Regions from separate parts of the Shewanella sp. W3-18-1 genome, predicted to be linked through region 1. Evidence: predicted binding sites of a transcription regulator. Region 1 holds the regulator's gene; each other region holds the start of a gene.
What was found. The regulator ArgR, encoded in region 1, controls arginine synthesis, uptake and breakdown. The targets are predictions, from matches to a motif close to ANTGAATANNTATTCANT.
Positions count from the first base shown of each region.

Region 2: a site for ArgR is predicted at 2,577-2,594, ahead of argA (amino-acid N-acetyltransferase). Genes of this name have one in related genera too.
Region 3: a site for ArgR is predicted at 2,384-2,401, ahead of SPUTW3181_RS06210 (YjiH family protein). Genes of this name have one in related genera too.

Region 1 is NC_008750.1:798,989-803,282, reverse strand. It holds gene folM (dihydromonapterin reductase) at 1-91, opposite strand, end outside; gene SPUTW3181_RS03750 (thiol-disulfide oxidoreductase DCC family protein) at 359-757, shown strand; gene mdh (malate dehydrogenase) at 849-1,784, opposite strand; gene argR (transcriptional regulator ArgR) at 2,068-2,538, shown strand; gene SPUTW3181_RS03735 (NAD(P)-dependent oxidoreductase) at 2,670-3,302, opposite strand; gene SPUTW3181_RS03730 (LysR family transcriptional regulator) at 3,409-4,294, shown strand, end outside.
Region 2 is NC_008750.1:393,030-397,323, reverse strand. It holds gene rarD (EamA family transporter RarD) at 1-498, shown strand, start outside; gene SPUTW3181_RS01905 (PH domain-containing protein) at 545-1,063, opposite strand; gene argA (amino-acid N-acetyltransferase) at 1,179-2,498, opposite strand; gene SPUTW3181_RS01895 (hypothetical protein) at 3,505-4,294, shown strand, end outside.
Region 3 is NC_008750.1:1,360,115-1,364,408, forward strand. It holds gene SPUTW3181_RS06205 (AAA family ATPase) at 1-184, opposite strand, end outside; gene SPUTW3181_RS06210 (YjiH family protein) at 946-2,304, opposite strand; gene SPUTW3181_RS06215 (hypothetical protein) at 3,021-3,701, shown strand; gene SPUTW3181_RS06220 (U32 family peptidase) at 3,726-4,294, opposite strand, start outside.

The DNA.
Region 1 (4,294 bases):
CAATCACACTATGACCTTGGGCAAGAAGATGTTTGGCTAAGGCGTAACCTATGCGTTTACCCACGCCTGTGATGATGATGGGAGATGTCATACCTATCCTTTTGAGTCGTTATTTGTCAGGCTTTACCTTGTTCACTTAAAAATCAGCAATCAAGTTAAACTGATGAATAACCAAGATGTTACTGCACTCATTTGAATTTAACCTAACAAAAAGCCAAATGAGATGCTGATCTGTTCTACAATCGCTTCGATCTAAAACCCTTTATGCTGCGTATAGGGTAAAAGAAAACTGAGCCTTAAGTTCTCAAGCCGAGAACTTAGACCAAGTATTGTGATCACGTCATCAGAGGTAAACCCAATGGAACTGCGGATTTTTTACGATGGTAATTGTCCATTATGTAGCGCCGAAATGCGTCAACTGAAAGCACGCGATCCCAAGAACTTAATTACGCTAGAGGATTTAAATGCACCCGACTTTAGCGAGCGTTTCAGCCATATCGATAAAGACTTTGCTAATACCATACTCCATGGCGAAACCGCAACGGGCGAAGTGTTACTCGGGTTAGATGTCACTTGTAAAGCGTGGGCGCTCACAGGCACGCGCGCTTGGATCCAGCTATTACGTTTGCCTGTGATCAAACCCATTGCTGATTGGTGCTACCTCAGATTCGCAAAGCACAGATACCGCATCTCCTATTTACTGACGGGCAAAGCCCGCTGCGATGATAACTGCCAAATTCCCACTAAGCGCCGCTGATCGACTGAATTAGCTTGAGAAAGTGTAAAATGTAGGCATAAAAAAACGGAGCGCAATGGCTCCGTTATTCATTCGTCACAATCTAAAAAGATTATTTAACGAAATCAACGCCTAGTTTGATATCGCCTTTCAGCGTATCTAACATAGAATCACGGGCGTTAGCTTCAAATGCACTCACTTCACCGTAAGGCAGTACTTTTTCGATACCGTTTTTGCCTAATAGCACAGGTTGTGCGAAGAATTCAGCGTGTTCGCTGCCGCCATCAACGTAGGCACATTCAACGACATTCGCTTCGCCTTGCAGACCACGAACCAGAGACATACCGAAACGGCAAGCCGCTTGGCCCATAGACAGAGTCGCGCTTCCGCCACCTGCTTTAGCTTCAACCACTTCAGTACCCGCGTTTTGAATGCGTTTAGTTAAAGAAGCGACTTCTTCATCGGAGAAAGTCACGCCTTCAACTTGAGACAGTAATGGCAGAATGGTCACACCGCTGTGGCCGCCGATCACGTTGATTTTAACGTCAGCAACGTTTAAGCCTTTTAATTCAGCGATGAAAGTTTCAGAACGGATAACGTCCAGAGTGGTCACACCGAATAGACGGTTCTTATCGTAAACACCTGCTTTTTTCATCACTTCAGCAGCGATAGCAACTGTCGTATTCACAGGGTTAGTAATGATACCAACAAGTGCTTTTGGACAAGTCGCAGCCACTTTTTCAATCAGATTGCGAACAATGCCCGCGTTGATATTGAACAGATCTGAACGATCCATACCAGGCTTACGTGCAACACCTGCAGAAATGAGTACAACGTCAGCGCCCACGAGGGCAGGCGTTGGATCTTCACCAGCAAAACCTTTGATCTCAACCGCAGTTGGAATATGGCTCAAGTCAACCGCAACACCCGGAGTCACCGGTGCGATATCGTATAGAGACAGTTTAGAACCCGCAGGCAATTGAGTTTTTAACAGTAGGGCAAGAGCCTGGCCGATACCACCAGCAGCACCAAGTACAGCAACTTTCATAGTTATCTCCGTTATTTCTCGGATATGTGTGACATGGATCTAGTTTCCGTTGGCGTCACATTACTGGAATGTCACAACAATTTCAATTATCCCTTAGTCGTGGGAGAAAAGAATTACGGAATAAAGTAGAACAATCACTCTATTCTATGCATTAAAGTGCGAAACATAAGCATAACCCCACTTAACAAGTGAATTTTTATTCAACCAATCTGGTTATTTGTTGACAATTTTTCTAAAAATATTCAAAATGGGCCTGTTTTTTTGAATAACGAATAATAACATTATGCAAACGACCAAGAATCAGGATGACCTTGTTAGAATTTTTAAGTCGATTTTAAAAGAAGAGCGCTTTGGCTCTCAAAGTGAAATCGTCGCCGCCTTGCAAGCAGAAGGCTTTGGCAACATCAACCAATCAAAAGTATCGCGGATGCTCAGCAAGTTCGGTGCTGTGCGGACTCGTAACGCTAAGCAAGAAATGGTGTATTGCTTACCAGCCGAGTTAGGTGTCCCCACTGCGGGAAGCCCCTTAAAGAATTTGGTACTCGATGTTGACCACAACCAAGCTATGATAGTTGTACGTACCAGTCCGGGTGCTGCACAGTTAATTGCTCGTTTATTGGACTCAATCGGTAAACCTGAAGGGATTTTGGGGACGATTGCTGGTGATGACACTATCTTTATTTGTCCATCGAGTATCCAAGATATCGCCGATACCTTAGAAACGATCAAATCTTTATTCAATTATGCAGAATAAAAAAACAGGTCAGTTCGCTGACCTGTTTTATTTTACCTGTGCATTTTTAAGTACATAACGGTGCAGTTATATGTCTACTGTCCCTATTACGTTACACATTCCAGCACAGTATCTAACTCACCATCGTCATATCAATAAGCCACACTGATGCGTTGGTTTGGGTGAGTGCCCTTTTCAGCCTCATCTAGCATGGCTTTGGCGTAATCAGTGACCGAAATACGGCTTTGACCATTGGCATCGGTAAAAAAACTGTCGCCACCAACACGATAGGGGCCCTCACTCTCTCCTGGGTAAATCTCAGCGGCAGGGCTAACAAATGTCCAATTGACCGTTGTATTGGCTTCTCTAAACACCTTTAATGCTTCAACCGCCGCTAATGCTTCGCTCTTGTAAGCTTCGGGAAAATCAGGGGTTGATACTAAAGTTACACCCGGTGCGACTTCTAAACTCCCTGCACCACCCACCCATAATAAACGCGGCACTTTGGCCTTAGGCAATATTGCTAATAAATGAGTGGCTGTTCCCGCCACTATTTCGTGGTTTTGTGCGGCACGGCCACCGATCGCGGCGATCACGACATCCTGATTGGTAAAGCTATCAGCAACAAGTGGCTGATTTAAATCCACGGTACGCACTGCCGCATTCGTTGTTGGTAATTTACTTGGATCACGAACCAGTGCGGTGACTTCATGCCCTCGGCTTAGTGCTTCTTTTAAAATTGCACCACCAATCCAACCTGTTGCACCTAAAATTGCGATTTTCATTTTGTTACCTTATTCAGATGGTTTACATTGGATTCAGTTTACTTGGGATATTTCACGTGATAAATATCGATAAATGAGCAAGATTGTTTCAGATTGGGATACTAATATGGATAAGATTGCCGCAATACGCAGTTTTGTCGAGGTGGCAAACTGTGGAAGCTTTACTAAGGCCGCCCAACACCTCGACCTAAGTCGACTACAGGTTTCGCGTCATATTCAAGAAATTGAGCAATGGCTCAATTTACGCTTATTACACCGAACGACCCGTAGCGTAAGCCTAACGCTACAGGGGGAAGAGACCTTGCAGTATTGCCAGCGCTTGCTCAGTGAAGTTGCCGCAATGGAGAGCCGTGCACATAGTCATAATACTGAACTTGTTGGAAGCATCAGAATCGCAACCCCCATAGGGCTGGGGCAGCACAGTCTGTTTGATGTTGTCGATCGCTTTATCAAACTACACCCTAAGGTCAATATCCAACTGGCCATGTCAGACAGTTTTGCCCAATTGGTCGATGAACGGGTTGATGTGGCACTGCGATACACCGAACAGCCCGATGAGAATTTGATTGCGCGGCGTTTAATGATGATAGATGCAGTGGTTTGCGCTGCACCAACTTATCTTGCTAATACAAGCCCCTTAAACGAACCAATTGATTTACTAGCACATAATTGCCTTGTCCACACGGCGCAGCACAGTTGGCATTTTCTAAAAGAAAAACAAAGTGAAGTCATCAAAGTCACTGGTAACCTCAAAGCCAACGATATGGGGGTATTGGTTAGCGCAGCACTGAGGGGGCACGGCATTGTACGTCTCCCCTGTGACTTGGCCAATCAGTACCTTGCCAGTGGCCAACTTCAGGAAGTTTTACCCGACTTTACGACTCCAGGCCAAACTCTATGGGCCGTCTATTTATCCCGAAGTTATCAGCAGATGTTAGTCAGAGCGTTTATCGATTTCACCGCTCAGCAGTGGCAACTCGATATCAAGAAAT
Region 2 (4,294 bases), 410 kb from region 1:
TGGTTCGCGGTCGCACTCGCCAGTGCTGGCGTATTGATCCAGTTAATCTCTTTTGGCTCAATTCCCATCGTCTCACTGGCACTCGCTGGCACTTTTGGCTTTTATGCACTGCTGCGAAAAAAGGTCAATGTAGATGCCAAAGCAGGCTTATTAGTCGAAACCGCAGTGCTATTACCGGTTGCACTGGTTTATCTCGTCGCAACCTTAGACACGGCCACGGCGAGCATGCTGACTAACGATTGGCAATTGAATCTGATGTTAATGGCTGCTGGGATAGTCACCACGATTCCTTTGCTCTGTTTTGCAGGGGCAGCGGTACGTATTCCATTGTCTATGCTCGGCTTTTTCCAATATATTGGCCCGAGTATTATGTTTATCCTCGCGGTGAGTCTGTTCAATGAGCCCTTCGATGCCGAAAAAGGCGTGACCTTCGGTTTTATCTGGAGCGCGCTGTTAGTCTTCACCTTAGATATGGCCTATAAACGCAAACCAGCGTAAACATTATCACGCCAATAAACACAGTGGCAGAAGTGATGACTGATGATTACTTCTGTAACTGTGCTAAAAACTCACTCCCTTGTGGTACTGTCAGTAATAAACTGTAGCCTTTAGTCGTTGGCACTAACACTAACTGCGATTTATCTGTTATCGCCAAAAATGCTTTAGTCTTCCCCTGTAAGTTAAACCAACCTAATTGAAATCCAGGCATACCTATACCATTCGTTTTAAAGCTCGGTGTTAAATCTGCCTCTTGCTGCAAATCGACTATGCGCGCCTCGGCAGGTAATAAATCCGCGCGGGATAACTGCACTTTATAGAAGGGAACATCCAATGTGAGCTCTGTATCGGTTAACACTAATTCGGCGCTATTGGATTGATAAAAGACCCAAGAAAATCCGCCCATCATCACCAGCAATATGCCTAAACTCGCGGATTTTGCTATTTTAGGCATGTTTTTTAGCCACAACATCAGCAAGATACCTACGATCCCGAGCAATAAGACGATAAAGCTGAAGATAGAGGTTTGGGTTAAAGGGGCGAGTTCAAAAAATTGAGGGCTCATTGGCAGCATCTCCCGTGCAGTGAAGCCTTAATCTGCCAACAAAGACATATTATGTCAATAAAAATGCCAGCGCTAATATGAGTACTAGGCTGGCATTCGTTGAATGTTGAATAACTTAGAGATCGAGTGCGAGAATTTTTGAGCGGCGTTGATAGTTATACAACTGCTTTTTCTTCTGCGGCAATGCATCAACATCTTCAATCACAAAGCCATGTTCTAAAAACCAGTGAATGCTGCGAGTCGTCAATGCAAACAAACGGGAATAACCACGGCTACGAGCCTGGCCAATAATATTCTTCAGCAGTAGGCTACCTCTGTCGGCATCACGATAATCAGGATGTACCACAAGACAAGCAAACTCCCCGGCATTATCCTCTTCAAAAGGGTAAAGCGCGGCACAGCCAATCACTAAGCCATCACGTTCAATCAGCATAAACTGTTCGATTTCAATCTCGAGCTGCTCACGGCTGCGACGCACCAGAATACCTTGCTCTTCCAATGGGCGAATAAGGTTCAATACGCCACCAATATCGGCGATAGAAGCACGGCGTAAACGCTCGGCACTCTCGGTCACTATTTGCGTGCCTATGCCTTCACGGGAAAACAATTCTTGCAGTAAGGCGCCATCTTCAAGATAACTCACTAAATGACAACGCGGCACGCCATTACGACAGGCATCAATACTCGCCTTCAAGAAGGCCATAGTGCCCACACAGGCAGAACCTTGTTCGGCCAGCTTGTTCATAATGTTTTGCGCATCATTTGGCATCAGCTCGGCAATCACATCGCCGTTACGATCGAGAATACCGTTCTGTGAGCTAAAACCTATCATCTTGTCGGCTTTAAGCTTAATCGCCACTTGAGTCGCGATTTCCTCAGCGGTGAGATTAAAACTTTCACCAGTAACCGAAGCCGCAATCGGCCCCATCAATACGATGCAGTGATTATCTAACTGACGTTTTAAGCCTTGCACATCGATACGACGCACTTTGCCACTCAAGCAAAAATCCACACCATTATCCACACCCAGTGGTTGAGCAATCACAAAGTTGCCGCTCACTAAGTTAATTTGCGCACCTTGCATCGGCGTATTACTTAAACTCATGGATAAACGCGCCGTGATATCAAATTGCAGTGCACCCGCCACTTGCTTGATCACTTTGAGCGAATCTTCATCGGTGATACGCACACCTTCGTGGTAGGCAGGCGCAATACCGTTGGCGGCCAATGCAGCATCAATCTGCGGCCGAGCGCCATATACCAACACCACTTTAATCCCTAAACTGTGCAGCAGGGCGACATCATTTAAGATGGCGCGGAATTGATTTTGAGCCAAAGCTTCACCACCCAGCATGACCACAAAAGTTTTACCTCTGTGAGCATTAACATAGGGGGCAGAATGACGAAATCCATCAACCAGTTCAGTGGTACGCACGCGTTATTTACACCTCATTTTGTGCTGGCAGCATCACGATGACGCGCCAAGAGTGAATCGCTAATTTTCGCGTATGGTATTGCATTTTAATTCACATATAAAGAATTTATTCTCACTAAAATACAGTTTTAATGAATTAAAGTGCTTATAACCGCACTATTTTATATTTTCCGCGAGTATTCACAATTTTTTAACTTCACAGGAGATGATTCAGCAGCTTAAGTTTGCGAGGAAATAATCTCAACTTGATGACGAACCACTAAAAAAAACGCAAAAAAAAATACATGTAACTAAAAGTTAGATTTGAAAGTTAGTAAAGCCAATGCTGGCGGGGCTTGTGGGCCAATTATCTAATTTTCATCAAAGTCATCTAACTTTTAACTTATTTTTTGTTCTTAACAGAAGTGAGTCGAGAGAAAAAAGTTAGATCAAATAGGAACAGTGCTCATCTAAATTTTTAGCTTTGCTACAGATTAGATGTATGACAAACCAAAATGAACGCTACATCATCCGAGATAACTCACTTTGGGACAAAAGAGCGTTAAATATTGGAAGACGAATATCATTGCTTGGTTATTGAATGCAGACCATATTTAAGGGCGAACCATGATATTTGCTCAACGACACGCAGCAAGTCCTTCCTTGGATGCTCGACCGCTCCATCCATGGGGCGGACGGTCGTCTCGCTAATCACCATGGCTCACCTGTTTAGCATTAGCGTGGTCTGTAAGTTTTAAAGAAATACGAAGCACGCTTTTGGACATAATTGCGTTAGAGTATTGAATCTAGTTAATCTGTTTTGGATTAGACAAAGTACGAAAATTTATTTTAAAACCATAATCTCTTACGCCCTCTTTTGTCTTACCAAGTACAAGAACTGGCCCTAAGGCTCTCACAAATTTATGGAGACATGAGACTTTCTGACTGTTAGTTAAGCGTCGAAAAGAACACTGACCTCACTTTTTTGGTAGATTGAATGGTAAGCCTATATTATTAAAGGAATAAAATGAGTAGAAAACTAGCCTTTGTTACTTCTAAAGACGACGGTAATGTAGATTTTCATGTTGCAAAAGCTGCAATTAGTAAGGACGTTTCGAGAGTCTATGACGACAATAGTCATATATTAACTGATTTCTTATATCCTCTGTATCTAATACATAAGGTAGTGAGCTCAAATTATGAAGAACTTGATAATATTGTAGATCGTGCTCAACGAGAGTTGGACTTACAATCAAGCAAGCCATTAATTACCCTCGACCCATATGACCAAGCCATTGAATTGATGGTGGAGTTAAATCGATGCCTACTCAATATACTTACCTCACAAAGTTTATTTTTATTAAAAGCTAGGCAATTAGTTAAAGATCAATTCGGAGAAAATTCGGAAGAGTACCAAGAATTCGAATGCCTAAGAAAGCAACTGCACAAGGCAAGTGTTAGTTACAGGTTTTGTTATGAATTAAGGAACTATGCGCAGCATTACGGAATACCGTCTAATAAATTAGCTATCGATTATATTTCAGGTGAGCAACCTGTTTTAACTGTATCAATTGCAAAAAATAAGCTTCTTAAAGGGGGATATGAGTGGAAAACTCATGGCTTGGAGGCGCTTAATAGAATGGAAGACATGTTTGATTTAATGCCCCACATTAAAAATTATAGAGATGTAGCTAACAAGTTGTTTTTGCAACTATACAACTCCTGTGAAGATAAGCTAACTCAGTTTCACTCTATCGTAGCTGATATCAAGGAAAAAGCTCAAGCACCGCAGAAAGTGCGATTCTTCTTTGTCTGTA
Region 3 (4,294 bases), 560 kb from region 1:
ACAACTGCTCATGGTTTGGGTGTTTCGGTTCCAAGCCCTCAACACTCTTCGCAAAATTGAAAATAAAATCGATATGGTTTTGGTTTAGCTCTCCTTCTTCAAGAGCAACCTTTAGTGCTAGATTCCACCATACGGGCTTATCCTTGGACCACTCTACTATTGATTCTACCGCATTCATCATCATTAACCTTAACACGCCAAATAAGAGCCTAGTATAATAGAGTTCAATTGCATTTAGGTGTAAAGAATTGGTTTGTCGTCTAACAACGTGCGTAAAATCAACAAGTAATAGAATTATTCATAATATTTATTATCTTCTCGAATCATTTCTTTGATAATCCACAGAGCCTAGATGTAAATAAGCCGAACTCAATGAGTCCGGCTTCTTTTTGATTGATATGATCCAAAAGGAGGACTGGCTAATCCAACAAACAAGGTTTCTTCCTAATCCCAATTGTAGTTGATGAGTAAATTTAGCCACTTGACTAGAGGTTTTGTAATACACAAGATAATCCGTTAAATGCTAATTTAGTAAAACCACTAACGAGCTTTTGTCCCAAGACAAGTTGCATATCTACTTTAAAACAAACAGGCTACACTGATGTTAAACAGGTGAGCCATGATGATTGGCGAGACGACCGTCCGCCCCATGGACGGGGCGGTCGAGCATCCACGGATGGACTCGCTGCGTGTCGGTGAGCGAATGCCATGGCTCATCATAAGCCAGCACTTAAAGAATTAAATGACCAAGTTTGATCCTCAGCAGTGCTATCCAGAAATTCTTAAAGTACTTCTGTCCAAAACTGAGTTGTGTGGTTACGAGTGGCGTTTGTACGCTTTAGTCACACAATATAATCAAAACTGTCAATTCGTGTATGAGTGAGTACAAAAAAAGGGGAGTCAGTTAACCTGACTCCCCTTGATATTTCAAAGGTGATGTTGCGCTTAGAACAGCAAGTGAGCAACACCCGCAATCACTGGCAGCGTCACTAAGGTACGCAGGATAAACACCACGAATAACTCAATAAAGTTTACCGGAATTTTACTGCCGATCAGCAGTGCGCCCACTTCACTCATATAAATCAACTGAGTCACAGATAACGCCGCAATCACAAAGCGAGTCATATCCGACTCAATTGAGCTTGCGAGGATCGACGGAATAAACATATCGGCAAAGCCAACAACGATAGTTTTAGAGGCTTCAGTCGCTTCAGGAATATGCAGTAATTCAAGTAATGGAATAAATGGCATACCTAAATAGTTAAAGATGGGCGTATGTTCGGCGATAATCAGTGCCAGAGTACCGATTGCCATTACCACGGGGATAATGCCAAACACCATATCAACAACGTTTTTAATACCCTCATGTAAGACGGTTTTAATTCCTCCTGCACTGGCGGCTTTTTCTAAAGCTTTATCAAAGCCCCAAGAAAAAGCACTGTGCCCCGTTGGAATAATTTCATCATCGGGTTTACGGGGGGTATCGTCGATGTAATGATCTTTTTTCCACGAAAGAGGCGGTAACTTTGGCACAATCACTGCGGCGGCAAAACCCGCTAAGCACACGGTTAAGTAAAAGGGCACAAACATATGCTCTAACTTCACTTGTGAGATCACCACTAAGCTGAAGGTGATTGATACTGCGGAGAAAGTGGTGCCAATAACCGCGGCTTCTCTCTGGGTATAAAAGCGTGCTTCGTATTGCTTGCTGGTGAGTAGAATCCCCACGCTGCCATCACCTAACCACGAAGCCATACAGTCGATAGCACTGCGACCCGGTAGATTGAATACGGGGCGCATAATCTTAGTTAATAGCGTGCCAAAAAGTTCGAGCAGACCAAAGTTGAGTAGTAGCGGTAACAACATTCCTGCAAATATAAATACGCAAAATAACACTGGCAGCAGGTCATTTAAAACCAGCGCACCAGTGCTTGATGAGTTAATCACTTCAGGGCCAATAACACCGTAAGTGAGTACGATAAACACGGCACCCACAATACGAGTGGTTAGCCATAAAGGGCTAATATTGAGTAGTCCATTGAGAAAATGGTTATTAAGGACAAACTTAGGTTGAACTATTTTTGTGAGCAATGAGGCCAAAGCCATTGCCACGACAATAATAGTCACTATTAAAGTGAGTACTTCACTCAATGCACTTTGTAATGCTTTAGATATAATAGCGATAGGGATAGTGATCGCATCGTTGTAGCTGAGTGGGGTCATAAACAGCAGCAGACCTATCAGCGAAGGGACGATAAAGGTGAGTATCGTCTTCATATTGCGGTTTTTATGTTCAGTAGCCAATGGTGTACACCTTAAAGTACGAGTCGCACAAAATAAATTTGAATAAGCCGCAGTCCAAACTGTTTTTAATGCCAGTTAAGGTGCATTTTCATTCAACTCAAAAACGAGAAGGGGGAAGATTACTCGCTTCGCCTTCCTATGTAAAACGATTCGCTGGTTAGTTTGATATAAGCAGCAAAACAGCATAGTTATTTTTTACGTACTCCACTTTAGTCTATAGTCATTTTTATCAAGCTATCACTATGCTATATTAAATTAATCAATTGGTTAGCTCGTTATTGTTCATGCACTTTTTATAAGCGTATTATCGTGTCACCGATTATGTGATCTGTTCAGGATCGAGTAAAAAATATCATGTTCAGGACATGAAATGCAGCCCATGGCGATTTTTTAGTCGTTATTGCCAACTTGCTGGAGGGGAATAGCAAAATAGCATGACCAGCCGCAGGCGTGGCCCGTTTTAACCTTGATATGACGTTACTGTTGAGCGAGATTACATTTTTATGCGCAGTGTAGTGGCATGCTCAATCGTTTTATTGGTTTTTCTGGGAAGCTATTGTTCTGCTTAAGGATGACTAAAAAATCAAAAATTATGGAGAAAGTAAAAAATTATCATAAAGCGGATGTGTGCCGCTTTAAATCTTTCTATTTCCATGTAAGTTAATGTTATTCCCATTCGCTAATTTACTTATGACTGTTACGATAAGAAGCGTCAAATGAAAAAGAGTTCTGCACTTGCCACTAAATTTGGTTTTCTTGGTATCTTTGGGTTATTGCTCGGGATTATTGTGTCGGTATTGGGTTTTCATTCTTCAAATGAGCAGTATTTCAACTTTCTCAATCATACTTTAAGTGAATTAGGGACATATGGACATTCTCCCTTCGCAGTTATCCTAAATGGTGGATTATTCTTCGGCAGTTTAAGTATCGTTTTTTATTGTTTGTCTTCATTACAGAATGTCACTTCATGTTGGGGATATCCTTTTTTTATCTGTTTAGCCCTAACCTTCTTTGCGTTAGCTTGGGTCGGTTTATTCCCCGTTAATGTATACCATTTACATATTTTAGGGCTGAAATGGTTTTTTTATTTTGGCAGCCTAAGTGCAATATTCTATTTAATCTTGGCCAGTGTTGGCCGTTCTGCATTCGGACGTTGGACTTGGTTATTAGCCTTGATAGTGCTCTGTAGCATGATGATGTTTTTGTACGCGCCGCAATTGGAATTGGGCTTAACAGAAGGCGATAGGCCTTTCTATCAAGAAATGGTGCAACAACTTCCAAGACCCACACCATGGTGGCCAGCGCTACTAGAATGGATAGGGCTTGGTAGTTTATTGTGTTGGATGACGGTACTGCTTTTAAGTCAACTAACCTATAACCCAAAGGTTGATCATTGAGGCTGACTTAGTTGGCGTCAGTTACTAGGTTGCGTGATGAATAGTCAGGCCAGCTTCACCAAACCAATAACCATCACATTGTTCACCCTTTATAGGAGCATTGAGTGCCATTTCAGACGTGTTAAGGGCTTCGATTAAACTTTCGGCTCGCACGATCGATTCTGTACCGCTAGGTGAGACTCTAAATACATCCACTCCCATTGTATTCATTGCTGCGATTTCACTGCTTAAATCTAAACAAGCTGCAGATTGGGTTTGAATACCATTAAGCCTTAATAGCGGCTGCATCTCTTGGGTTTGAGCGAGCAGCCCCTTGCTATATTGGCGGCAAATTGTTTCACAACTGTCTTTAGTGAGTTGTTTGTGTCTTGCAGTAAAACAGCGCGCTGAATGAGCCAGAGGTAAATAGCCATGGCCAAAAACTTCTACCTCAAAAGTGGGTTTATTCTGTATGACTTGTTGTAGCCAAGCTTTAGATAATTCCACAGGCATCACAAATCGTTGCATACCAAAGCCATGTAAAATATCTAGGCTAGCTCGGTTATAGTTGTTGATACTCGCACCGCAGACAAAGGGTAATTTGTGTTCTTTGG